DNA from 3 places in the Bartonella sp. MM73XJBT genome. Region 2 is predicted to be linked to each of the others. Evidence: predicted binding sites of a transcription regulator. Region 2 holds the regulator's gene; each other region holds the start of a gene.

The links. Region 2 encodes LexA, which represses DNA repair genes until DNA is damaged. Its sites were predicted from a motif close to TGTTCNNNNTGTGTTCNG; they were not measured.
Region 1: the regulator LexA is predicted to act here: its motif matches at 2,161-2,178, upstream of ssb (single-stranded DNA-binding protein).
Region 3: the regulator LexA is predicted to act here: its motif matches at 2,028-2,045, upstream of recA (recombinase RecA).

Annotation. Positions count from the first base shown of each region.
Region 1 covers NZ_JAQISY010000034.1:340-4,179, reverse strand. Annotated here, with positions in the region: gene PVV69_RS08210 (hypothetical protein) at 1-284, opposite strand, end outside; gene PVV69_RS08205 (hypothetical protein) at 494-1,003, shown strand; gene PVV69_RS08200 (hypothetical protein) at 1,148-1,672, opposite strand; gene ssb (single-stranded DNA-binding protein) at 1,683-2,120, opposite strand; gene PVV69_RS08190 (hypothetical protein) at 2,949-3,389, opposite strand; gene PVV69_RS08185 (hypothetical protein) at 3,478-3,840, opposite strand, start outside.
Region 2 covers NZ_JAQISY010000002.1:134,232-139,147, reverse strand. Annotated here, with positions in the region: gene lexA (transcriptional repressor LexA) at 770-1,483, shown strand; gene rimO (30S ribosomal protein S12 methylthiotransferase RimO) at 1,723-3,036, shown strand; gene ttcA (tRNA 2-thiocytidine(32) synthetase TtcA) at 3,074-3,967, opposite strand; gene rpsD (30S ribosomal protein S4) at 4,226-4,843, opposite strand.
Region 3 covers NZ_JAQISY010000014.1:15,110-20,025, reverse strand. Annotated here, with positions in the region: gene alaS (alanine--tRNA ligase) at 1-750, opposite strand, end outside; gene recA (recombinase RecA) at 957-2,000, opposite strand; gene PVV69_RS05945 (replication-associated recombination protein A) at 2,517-3,836, opposite strand; gene PVV69_RS05940 (DegQ family serine endoprotease) at 3,845-4,916, opposite strand, start outside.

The DNA of each region.
Region 1 (3,840 bases), on a different contig from region 2:
ATCATCTTAATGGCTCCCCCATCCTCTCCCGTCACTTGCAAGGGCAAGATCTTACCAAGCAACCCTAAATAAGCAGCGGGGCATTTGATTGCCTGTTTTTCGAGATAAGAGATCAGCCCTTCCTTGCCATATTTGCTGCCTGCCAATTCAGCAGCTTTAATAATTGCCTCTTTAAGAAGACGTGTATTCTTATTGGGCACACCTTTAACACGCCCTTGACCAGCATTAGGAGGCAGAGACTTTTTGGTCGGTTGTAAAACCTGTTGTGTGTTTTCTGATGTCATAAATTCCTCCCTCCAGATAATAAAAAACCCCGCATTTACGGGGTTTTAGACTGTACATCACCCTCATTTAGACACAATACGCCTAAGTACAGCAATGTCATTAAATACGATTTGCATCACTTTGTCAACACAAAAATAACACATATTGATAAATTTAAAGGGAATCTGTTAAACAGATAAAGTGTATATTACGTATATTAAAGGTAAAAATGATGTTTATAAAAAAATCTTTATTTAGAAGCGTATTAAGTATCGCACTTTTGATAACGTATCTTATATCCCCTTCAAATGGATATGCTAATTCCAATGAGTTCTTCTGTTCAAAAGAAATTATAGAACGAGAGAGTGCGATCCGTAAGTATATGTTTGATGTAGATAACTGGTGGGAAAGCGCTTTCCGCAACTCTTTATGGTTCGCAAATACTTCGCGTATAGCAAAGCATAAACTTGAACAACATGCCAACATGATGCAACAATGGCACGATATAATTATAGAACGAATGCGTTTATCGCGTGTTTTAACCGAGGGTATGACAAATGAAATAACGGAAATGAAAAATTTAATTAAGGCAAGACAATCTAAAAACTATACAGACATATCAGAAATTCTGGAACGTCTTTCCGGAATTCGAAATTTTATGGCTAGTAATAGGAAAGAACTTGAAAAACTAGACTATCAAATGGAAATACTATATAAACTTTTAAGGGATATCCGTTAATAATTACATGATTTTTTGAAAAATATTTTGAAGAGCATTAAGAGCGATATGCAATGATCTATAAAAAGCGAAAGAGGCAGCAAGCCACCTCTTCGCACCTGACCCCTTTTACAAGGGAGCGGTCACTGTTTTGTTACAGCGCCGTTATTTCCAATATTTATAAAGCGCATTAAGAACGACACGTAGTGAGCTTACAAGATGCGGTAATTCTTGATCCTCTATAACAAGGTACTGTAGCGCAGCGTAAAGATTGTACTGTCTATAGAGATGTTGCGCTTCTTTTATTACCTCTTGCGTATTTAAAAATCGTTCTGTTGCAAATTCTACCCATTTGTCTCTTGCTTTATCATCTGCAGATGATGGCATTTCGTCATAAATAGCATTAGGCAAGCCTTTTGCACAAAGGTAATCATTTCTTATCTGTAGGTACTGTTGTGCGGCGTCATATTGCTCTTGTGTAAGCACACCTTGTAAACACAGCCGCCCTATATAGGTACCAGAAAGCGGATTTTTTGCCTCTTGTAAGCTTAAACAGAAGCGCTTTGCACGCATTTCTATTGCCAATTTATCAACGGCTTCACGAGGCGCTTTTGCTCGTGATATACGACCATTAGCTTCTCTTATCTTCCCTTTAATCTTAGGGCGTCCCCTCTTTTTATTTTTTTTCACTCATACCCTCTTAAAAAGGAACGCTGTCATTTGGTACTGTAGGCATATCAAGAGGTCTGTGAAAGCTTCTGTCATAAGGGGACGACTGCTCTTGATCATCATCATTTTTGCCATCTAAAAGCTTTAAGTCGCCTTTGTATTGTGGCAAGACAATCTCTGTTACAAAACGTTCAACACCGTTTTTATCTTGCCATTTACGGGTTTGTAACTGCCCCTCTATATAGACCTTGCTGCCTTTATTAAGATACTGAAGTGCTATTTTTGCCAAATGTGGATTAAAAACCACAATGGAATGCCATTCTGTCTTTTGGATTTTCTTATTGGTTGCCTTTTCTGTATAGCTCTCAGACGTTGCTAAACGAAAATTGACCACCTCACCACCTGATGGCATTGTTTTGCTTTCGGGATTAGCCCCTAAATAGCCAATTAAAATCACTTTATTTAACATGCGGTTTATATCCTTTTATGGGGGAAATGACACGTAACAACAAAACAAATTTACAACTGACAATAGTATAACACATTACGGGTTGTATTTACAAACGCAAATTATTGTAACCTATTGAATCTACAATGTGAATCCTATTTTTTATTTTTTAAATGGCTTGCCTTTTTACACAGATTGTTTAATATAGAGATATTCGTCCACTCTTGGATAATGGAATAACAGAAAGCGTGTAAAAAAGCCGTGTCGATTAATTTTGACGCGGTTTTTTTATTGGCTATTCTTTGCTTTTCTTAAGATTTGAGCATTCAAAAGCAAGGTTATGATAAGGTGATATAAAAAAACCTTGCCATCTCAAAAAGAGGGACAAGGTTTTCAGTTTCTTAAATCGATTTCTATATTAGCATAGCCTGTTTTAAGATGCAAATAGAATTAAAATACATTTGCCTTTATCCACAATATGTAGTATTTTATTTGACGCTAGTATGCATTGCAAAACAACAAAATGAAAGCCGTGTCAAAATCAATTGGCACGGCTTTTTTTTGATACTTAAGATAATAAATGTTTTTAATCTAGAGAACGGTTAAAAAACAACGCTAGAATAACGTTGCGAATTAAGTATAGCATGATCTGTTTTATGATGCAATTTGATAAAAACGCCATTGCGTTTATACACAAAATATGTAATTCATTAATCGTTTTCATAATGAATTGTCCTTGTCAATAATGGTTTTTAATAAAAGAAGCCGTGTTTTAAATGACGCGGCTTTCTTTTAATTCTATCTTTTAGACGCCACAGCCGCTTTAATCAATTCCTCTACAGTCTTTATCTATCTACAAAAGGATATTAAACCTGTAGAAATCTCTTTTCTTCCTGTAACCCATGCCCCCAAAATAAGTTGCGTATCTCCAAAAACACGCGCCCTGCCACCAATAATTGCCTTTCCATAAGCACGTACATTACCGTAAACCTTCGCAAACCCATTAACACACGCCTCATCACAAATTATTGCATTTTCAAAAACCTTCGCATGCCCCCAAACCATAGCAGCATTATAAACCTTGGCATCATCACCAACCCAGCAATTGCCATCATGTGATAAGTTGTATTCACTTTCAATAAAGCCCCCTAAATCTCCTTTTTTAACACTTCCAAAACTTCTTAAAGCTTTAATGCGATAAAGTGTTCTAACTCTACCATAGAGATGGTCTTTAACTTCTTTTATTTCATCAGTAAGTTCATATTTTTTAGATACAGTTGTATTGGTCATAGGTCGCTCCCTAATCTAATATTCGTTAATTTTTTAAATGAGATGAGATGTTTTAAAGGAGGCGCCCCCGCCGCGCCCGCGCCGTTATTTAAGCTGTTTTCCTATGAGGACTACACATAACAAAGCAAATTTCACCAGCAGGAGAAAGGCGTTCTGTATAAACATTCTTCATTGTGTCACCACAAATATTCTTAGTAACAATAGCCATGCCACATGCATTGGCATTTTCATAAACATGCACTTTACTTACAATTTTTGCACTATCGAAAACATGGGCATTATCATACACATGGGCATTGGCAAAAACCTTTGCTGAATCGTAGACGCGAGCATTACCATATACAAAACCACCAACACCTGCATTGCCATAAACCTGCGCATTTTCGTAAACACGACCAGGGCTCACAACAATGGCCTGATCACCAACCCAGCAATTACCATCATGGGAAAG
Region 2 (4,916 bases):
TTGCTTGTCGAAAGTGAGTGAAACATACGGTTGACTTTTCATTTGGTCAACACCTTTCGAAAAAAAATATTATTATTCGGTTCAGTTATCAATACTTTTCTGTCTTTTCTCTTCACTGTGAATACAATTTTTCCCCTGTTTTAAATTTGAATAAAAGAAAAAATGATCAAGATAAAATGCATCATGACTTTTACAGCATGAAAAAGTTGCATATTTCGAAATAATAAAAAGAACAGGAAATGTACAAAAACAGTCAACTTGAGTTAATAAAGAATCAAAAAAGTAACAAATAGATCAATGCTATGATTCGTTTTATAATTTAATGTATAGATCAAAAGAAAGTATAGCTTTACCGTAAGAGAGGTATTATACTCTCTTCATGAGAAATTTAACTTTCGTGAAATATTGGCAAATAAGTTATCGTCTCTATTAAATGAATGTAATACTATTTATTTTAATTCTTTATGATAGAAATTACAATATAATTAAAATTATTTTTGAAAGAGATATAACTATTTTTATTAAATTGATTATAGGATTTATTTTACGATAATATTTTTTATTTAAAATCTTAAAAGATATTTTGAAATATTTTTCATTCTATGAATAGTAGTAAATTTATTATTATCTATTATAATAGAGAAAATATATTAAATTTAATTAAAGTAAATTAAAACATAATATTTAAATTTTATCTCAAAAAATATGTATAATATTTGCAAATATATTTATTTTTTCTTATTTGGGATGCTTATGATTGGAATATTGAATGCTAACATGTAAACAATATGAGCTACTGTTGTTCATTCATAATCATATGAAAGAAACTGGCATTCCTCCCTCCTTTGATGAAATGAAAATTGCCTTGGAGCTTTCTTCAAAGTCTGGCATTCATAAACTTATGATAGCTTTAGAACAACGAGGTTTTATACGTCGTTTGCCAAATCGAGCCCGCGCAGTTGAGGTGATACGACTTCCCGATAAAATAACATTTAATCTTTCTTTAGCGCGTAAACTTTCTCCCACTATGATAGAGAAAAATAAAAGAAAAATATCAAAAAACTTTACTGATTTTAGTAACTTCGAGGCAGAAGAAAAAAAGAATGTTACTATTCCCATTATGGGCCGCATTTCTGCAAGTATACCGGTCTCTGCTTTATTACAACAAATAGATACGCTTTCTTTACCACAAGATATGATTAACTCAGGTGAGCACTATGCTTTAGAAGTCAGAGATGATTCTATGATTGAGGCTGGTATTCTTGATAAAGATACTATAATTGTTAAATGCCAAAGTACAGCAACATCAGGTGAAATTGTTGTGGCGTTCATTGATAAAGAAGAAGCAACTTTAAAACGTTATCGACGTAAAGGAGCCTTTATTGAGCTAGAATCGGCAAATCCTCACTACGAAACACGCATATATGGATCTGAGCGTGTGCAGATACAAGGTAAACTTATCGGACTTATTCGCAAATATTAAAAGATAAAAAACTACTGAGCACGTTCATACATTGATCAAAAAATGATTTGATAATTTTGTTATTGTGCCATAATCAGTAATAATACATATTCACTCAATAAAATTTTTGAGCAAGAAAATGAATAATTTTCTAATAAATTCTATTGCATATGTATTAAAGATAAAGAGCCTTTTTATTCTTTATAGATAGTAAAAACAGCAGATAAAATGTAATCGTTATAAAATTACAGGATTGATTAATGGCAGCACCTCGTATTAGCTTTGTCTCCCTCGGATGTCCAAAAGCATTAGTAGATTCTGAGCGAATTATTACCAGACTCCGGTCTGAAGGTTATGAAATTTCACGGAAGCATCAAGGAGCCGATGTCGTTATTGTAAATACCTGTGGGTTTCTTGATTCTGCCCGAAATGAATCATTAGCTAATATTGATGAAGCTCTCAAAGAAAATGGAAAAGTTATTGTAACGGGGTGTCTTGGTGCTGATCCTGATGTTATTCGTCAAGCACATCCTCATGTATTAGCCATTACAGGGCCACAAGCCTATGAAAGTGTTATAGAAGCTGTTCATACAGCAATTCCCCCAGTTCATGATCCCTTTATTGATTTAGTTCCCCCGCAAGGTATTCGCTTAACACCTCGCCACTATGCTTACTTAAAAATTTCTGAAGGATGTTCTAATCGATGTAGTTTTTGTATCATCCCTACTCTGCGCGGTAATCTTACTTCACGCCCCATCAATGAAGTTCTTCGTGAAGCCGAAAAACTTGTACAGGCAGGTGTAAAAGAGCTCTTGGTTATCTCTCAAGATACCAGTGCTTATGGCATTGATCTTAAATATCTCGAAAGTCCTTGGAAAGATCGTATCGTAAAAACCAAATTTTTTGATCTTTGTCGCGAACTGGGTGATATGGGAATTTGGATACGCATGCACTATGTCTATCCTTATCCTCATGTGGATGAAGTTATTGAGCTTATGGCTGCTAAAAAAATTCTTCCGTATTTAGATATTCCTTTTCAACATGCATCACAAACTGTTTTACGTAATATGAAACGCCCTGCTGTTATGGAAAAAACAAATCGTAGAATTGAAAACTGGAGAAAAATTTGTCCAGATCTCACCTTACGATCAACATTTATTGTTGGTTTTCCAGGCGAAACAAATGAAGATTTTAATATACTCCTCGAATGGCTAGAAGAAGTAAAAATTGAACGTGCTGGATGCTTTAAATATGAAGAAGTAAAAGGCGCTGTTGCAAATGATTTGGGATTAGAAAGTCTTTCTGAAGAAGTGAAAGAAAAACGCTGGCATCGCTTTATGGCAAAACAACAACAAATTTCCACCCATCTTTTAAAGAAAAAAATCGGAAAAAGGCTTCAAATTCTCATTGATGAAAGTCAAGGAAAAATTGCTAAAGGTCGTAGCCAATATGATGCTCCAGAAATAGATGGTGTTGTACATATATCATCACGACGCCCCCTCCGTGTTGGTGAATTTGTCACTGTCAAAATCGAAAAGTCAGATGCTTATGATCTCTATGGTATTGCAGTTTAAAGAGAAAGCTAGAGTTATTGTGCTAAAAAATTCAGCTTTATAATAAGCTTTTGAAATCAAAAATATTTTTATCGAGCAAATGACTTGGACGAACATTTGTGAGAGCACGAATCATAGTGTCTTTACGTCCTGGCATTCTTCTTTCGATATCCTTTAACATTTCTTTCATTGCATTGCGTTGTAAACCATCTTGGCTACCACAAAGATTGCAGGGAATAATAGGAAATTGCATTGCTTGTGAAAATTTCTCCATATCTTCTTCAGCTGCGTAAACAAGAGGACGCAAAACAAAAAGATCCCCTTCATCATTCATAAGTTTTCCAGGCATAGCTGCTAATCGGCCTCCATGAAATAAATTCATAAAAAACGTTTCTAAAACATCATCACGATGATGTCCAAGAACTAATGCAGAACATCCCTCTTCACGTGCAATACGGTATAAGTTACCACGCCGTAACCGCGAGCAAAGCGAACAATATGTTTGTGTCTCTGCTAGTTTATCTGTAACAATGGAATAAGTATCTTGGTATTCAATACGATATGGAATTTGATAAGAGGTCAAAAAATCTGGAAGAACATGTTTTGGAAAGCCTGGTTGTCCTTGATCAAGATTACAAGCTAGAATTTCAATAGGTAAAAAACCACGCCACTTTAAATCCAAAAGAAGCGCGAGTAAACCGTAAGAATCTTTTCCACCTGATAAAGCGATAAGCCATTTTTTTCCTGAAGAAAGCATGGAAAAATCATCTAATGCTTGCCGTATGTGACGTAAAAGTCGTTTACGCAGCTTATTAAACTCTACAGTTGAAGGAGCTTTCCTAAATATCGGATGACAATCATCGGCAGCTGGTGATGTGATTTCTCTGGCTAAAAAATCAGTTTTCTCTACATTCTTTTGCATTGTTTGATATTCGACTGAACTATTATCCATAATATCATATCCTGCACAATAAAGAGCTTGTTCTATAAGAATGATAGAGAGAAGGACAGAGAGGTTACACAGTATAAACCGATACGCTGTGGAGCCGTAAGATGAAAATAAATGGCGCTATAGAAGCCAATTGTTATAAAATATAACAATAAACTTAATATAGCACCATCCATAAGAATTATTCATTAGCTTTAAGGACTATAAAGCAAATTCCGAGCATATAATCAAAAGCAAAAGAGCAATACTCCCATAAAGAATTTAACGAGAATAAAACTCAACAACCAAATTGGGTTCCATTTGCACAGCATAAGGAACATCTGCAAAAGCAGGAACACGTGTAAAGATTGCTTTCATCTGTTTATGATCGGCTTCAATATATTCAGGCACATCGCGCTCTGCTAACTGCACAGATTCCAACACCAAAACAAGCTGTTTTGACTTCTCACGAACTTCAATAACATCACCTGGTTTACAACGATATGATTGAATATTTGTACGTCGACCATTAACATTGACATGACCGTGATTGATAAATTGGCGAGAAGCGAAGATGGTTGGCACAAATTTTGCACGGTAGACGACAGCATCTAAACGCGATTCCAACAGTCCGATAAGATTTTCACCAGTATCACCACGTCGACGAGCAGCTTCTGCATAAGTTTTACGAAATTGCTTTTCTGAGATATCACCGTAAAAACCTTTTAATTTCTGCTTAGCACGCAACTGTACACCATAATCAGAAAGCTTACCTTTTCGGCGTTGTCCGTGCTGCCCTGGACCATAATCACGACGATTTACAGGAGATTTCGGACGTCCCCAAATGTTTTCTCCCATCCGACGGTCAATTTTATACTTGGTTGTTTCGCGTTTACTCATCGCATTTCCTTTTAAAATAGAAAACAAGATCTCATATAAGATCTCAAGGAAACGCGCCCTCCTCTGCCTTCAA
Region 3 (4,916 bases), on a different contig from region 2:
AAAAAGATCAATATCATAATTATCATGCACCCCCTGTAAAACAGCAGCGATACGTTCTAATCCCATACCTGTATCAATAGAAGGATGAGGCAATTCAATACGCTGTTCCTTGTCAAGCTGTTCATATTGCATAAAGACAAGATTCCAAATTTCAATAAAGCGATCGCCCTCTTCATTTACACTTCCAGGAGGACCTCCCCAAATTTCATCACCATGATCATAAAAAATCTCTGAACAAGGACCACAGGGACCAGTTTCGCCCATCGACCAAAAATTATCTGCCGTTGCAATACGGATAATTTTTTTGTCTGGAAGACCGGAGATTTTACGCCATAACTGTGTCGCAACATCATCACTCTGATAAACCGTCACCAACAATTTATCTTTGGGAAGACAAAATTCTTTTGTTAAAAGATTCCATGATAAAAAAATGGCCTCTTCTTTGAAATAATCACCAAAAGAAAAATTGCCCAGCATCTCAAAAAATGTATGATGGCGTGCTGTATAGCCAACATTATCAAGATCATTATGCTTTCCACCCGCACGAACACATTTTTGCGCCGTTGCTGCTTTTTTATAAGAACGCTGTTCAAGTCCAGTAAAAACATTCTTAAACTGTACCATTCCTGCATTTGTAAACATAAGTGTGGGATCATTCCGTGGAACAAGTGGGCTAGAAGAAAGAACCACATGCCCATGAAGACGAAAATAATCTAAGAAAGTTGATCGTATGTTCTTAACGCTATTCATATCAACACCTGCAAAATACAGCACAAAATACTAAAAGCAAAAACCACCCTTATTAAATATCCTCTTTGCCAAGCTTGGAGTCAATTTAATCAAAGAGTGGAATATTTGCTTAAAAAATGAGAAATAAACGATCTTATAGTTAAAAACTTGAACAAATAAAAATAGAAAAATTTAAAATGAAGCAATGACACTAAAAAAACGTCCCATCAAATGACTTCATCGCTTTCTGTTGTATCTGCCCCTGCATTTTCTAGCAATTCAATGGCAATCAAACCAGCATTTTGACGCAAAGCTGTCTCGATTTCTGCAGCGATTTCCGCGTTCTCACGTAAAAACTGCTTCGCATTTTCTCTCCCCTGTCCTAAACGCTGAGAATTATAAGAGAACCAAGATCCAGATTTTTCCACAATACCAACTTTAACTCCCAAATCAATCAACTCACCTAATTTAGAAATACCTTCACCATAAATAATATCAAACTCAACTTGTTTGAATGGAGGTGCCAATTTATTTTTGACCACTTTAACACGGGTCTGATTGCCAACAATCATATCTCTATCTTTAATGGAGCCAATACGGCGAATATCTAAACGAACAGAGGCATAAAACTTTAAGGCATTTCCACCTGTTGTTGTTTCAGGAGAACCAAACATCACACCAATTTTCATGCGAATTTGATTAATAAAGATCACCATACAGTTAGAGCGGAAAATGGACGCTGTAAGTTTCCGCAAAGCTTTACTCATCAAGCGAGCTTGCAATCCAGGTAAAGCATCACCCATTTCACCATCAATTTCTGCACGTGGTGTTAAAGCTGCTACAGAATCAACAACAAGCACATCAACAGCACCAGAACGTACCAATGTTTCTGTAATTTCCAACGCCTGTTCACCCGTATCTGGCTGAGAAATAAATAAGTTTTCTAAATCAACACCAAGCTTGCGTGCATAAATAGGATCAAGAGCGTGCTCCGCATCAATAAAAGCACAAATTCCACCAATTTTCTGTGCTTCAGCAATTGCATGAAGAGCTAATGTTGTTTTTCCAGAACTTTCTGGTCCATAAATCTCAACAATACGCCCTTTCGGTAATCCACCAACCCCTAAAGCAATATCCAAGGACAAAGATCCCGTTGGGATTGTTTCAATTTCAACAACCTGCTCCTTTTGCCCAAGACGCATAATGGAGCCTTTACCGAAAGAACGTTCAATTTGAGCGAGAGCAGCATCGAGAGCTTTTGTTTTATCCACGATTATATCCTTGACGATTCATAATAACCAAACACAAAGTGTACACTGTTATTTTAACTTAACTAAAGTCTTGAGTTTAGATGTTCACAGACTATTTCATTCCACTCCCCACATTGTGTCGACAACATCCCATGACCAACACTAAAAGAATTTGCCATTCCTTAATCTTATGACACAAAATACTCTCCAATAAAATACCTCCCATAAAGGAGCAAAACTCAGTAGATTTATATCTTCTCTGCGAAAAAAGAAAAAAAATTAAAGACAGTGCGTTATACACAGCCACTCTCATGCTTCTTATACAAAGCAGCTCATGAATGAAAGCGAGATAAAATATTTCTTAAACTTAAGTTTTAAGCGTATATAAATTTTTATACAAAAAAAGAAAGTTTTTTACTCTCTTTCGAAAAAATGATACCTGTTTAAAGCATAACCTAAACTGTTAATAGAATGACCATCACATCACGGATGTAAAATAAGCTCTGTTGTCATAAAGACCTTATCTCAATGGAAATTTCATTTTTGATCGGCTCGTTTTTGGCGCAATTTCTTCCACCATTCAAGACGCTTAGCAATCTCACGCTCAAAACCACGCTCAACGGGTTGATAATAGCTCTGCCGCCCAAGTTTTTCAGGAAAATATTCCTGTCCTGAAAACGCATCTGGTTCATCATGGTCATAACGATAATCACGCCCATATCCTTCTTCTTTCATAAATTTTGTAGGCGCATTTAGGATATGTTTAGGAGGAGGCAAAGAACCATTTTGGCGAGCACACTGCATAGCTGCTTTATAGGCGAGGTATGTTGCATTTGATTTTGGTGCAGTTGCAACATAAAGACATGCTTGCGCTAAAGCTAATTCTCCCTCTGGCGAGCCTAGATAATCATAAGCATCTTTTGCTGCATTACAAATGACAAGAGCCTGTGGATCTGCCAAACCAACATCTTCAACAGCCATACGCACCAATCTGCGCCCAATATAGAGAGGATCTTCACCGGCATCAAACATACGTGCTAAATAATAAAGCGCAGCGTCAGGATCAGATCCCCGAACAGATTTATGCAATGCTGAAATGAGATTATAATGTCCCTCCTGCCCTTTATCATAAATCGGTGCACGACGCTGAATAACTTCTTGCAAAGCGATAGCATCAAATATCTCCCCCTCTCGTGCAACAGACCAAATCTCCTCTGCCAATGTTAACACTGATCGTGCATCACCATCAGACATCCTTATCAAAATATCCCTAGCATCATCGCTCACAGGAAGAATCTTTCCTTCCACCTCTTCAGCACGTTTTAAAAGCATGCCCAAAGCTTCATGATCATGTGCAAGAAATGTCAAAACACGAGCACGGGAAAGAAGAGCAGCATTAAGTTCAAAGGAAGGATTCTGTGTGGTTGCCCCTATAAGAATGACAGTACCATCTTCCATAACAGGAAGAAAACTATCCTGCTGCGCACGATTAAACCGATGAATCTCATCAACAAAAAGAAGTGTTTGACATCCGGACATAAAACGCGTCTGTGCAACTTCAAAAATTTTCTTAAGCTCTGAAACTCCAGTAAAAATAGCAGAAACTTGCTCAAAAACGAAATTTGTTTCAAGTGCCAACAAGCGTGCAACCGTTGTCTTCCCAGTTCCTGGAGGTCCCCAAAAAATCATCGAACTCATGGAACCGGCTGCCAACATGCGTGACAGTACTCCCTTCTCTCCAAGTAAATGATTTTGTCCTACGACATCATTAAGAGAACGAGGACGCATTTTTTCTGCAAGCGGCCGATTTTTATGAACCTGGAGATGAGAAGATGAAGTAAAAAAATCTTTATTCAAAAAAAACCTCAGCGAATAAATTGGCGAATATACATACCATCACGTTCATATTCCAATTGCCACATATTGGCGTGACTTTGCATAAGAATCTTTTTCAACTGACTAACCGTTTGAATTTTATAGCCATTAACAGTACGTAAGATATCTCCTGGACGAAAAATTCCAGCAGCATTACTCGCCTCATCAAGATTGGTAATCACAACACCTTTTGCAGAGAGAGGAACACGAAAATGTCGACTATTTTGCGGTGTTAAATCTAAGACTTCAGCACCCGAAAGAGGACTATCTCCTGTAATTTTTTCAGATTTTGAAAATGCCGTTTCCGGTATTGATGAAACAGTTATTTGTGTCTTTAAGACTTTTCCACTTCGCAAATATTCTAAACCAAGGCTATGCCCAATACCAGATGTCATCAAACGATATCCAAGAGCATCTGGACTTTCAACGCGCATCCCTTGCACATTCAAAATAACATCACCGACTTTCAAACCAGCTTTTGCAGCAGGACTATCTTTGAAAACTTCGATAACAAGAGCACCATAGGGACGTTCTAAACCTAAACCACCAGCAATATCAGCTGTAACATTTTGAAAAGATGCACCAATATAAGGAGGAACAAAATACTTTCCGCCACGTTTAACAGTTTCAAGCATCACTTTTACAAGATTTGCTGGAATAGCAAAACCAATCCCCACAGAACCACCTGAACGCGAATAAATAGCTGTATTAATTCCAATTAACTGTCCTTTCATATCAATCAACGCTCCACCAGAATTCCCTGGATTAATGGCAGCATCCGTTTGAATAAAAAAGTCAAAATCAGAAATACCAACACGCGTACGTGCTTGCGCTGAAACAATACCACTTGTAACCGTCTGACCAACACCAAAAGGATTACCAATTGCTAAAACAAGATCGCCAACTTCAACTGCATCAGAATCTCCCAAAGAAAGAACAGGAAATTGTGCATCCTTTGCATTAATTTCAAGCACCGCAATATCCGTTGCTTCATCTTTTAACATAACCTTACTTTCAAATTCCCGTCCATCAGAAAGAGCAACTTTAATTTCGCTTGCATCC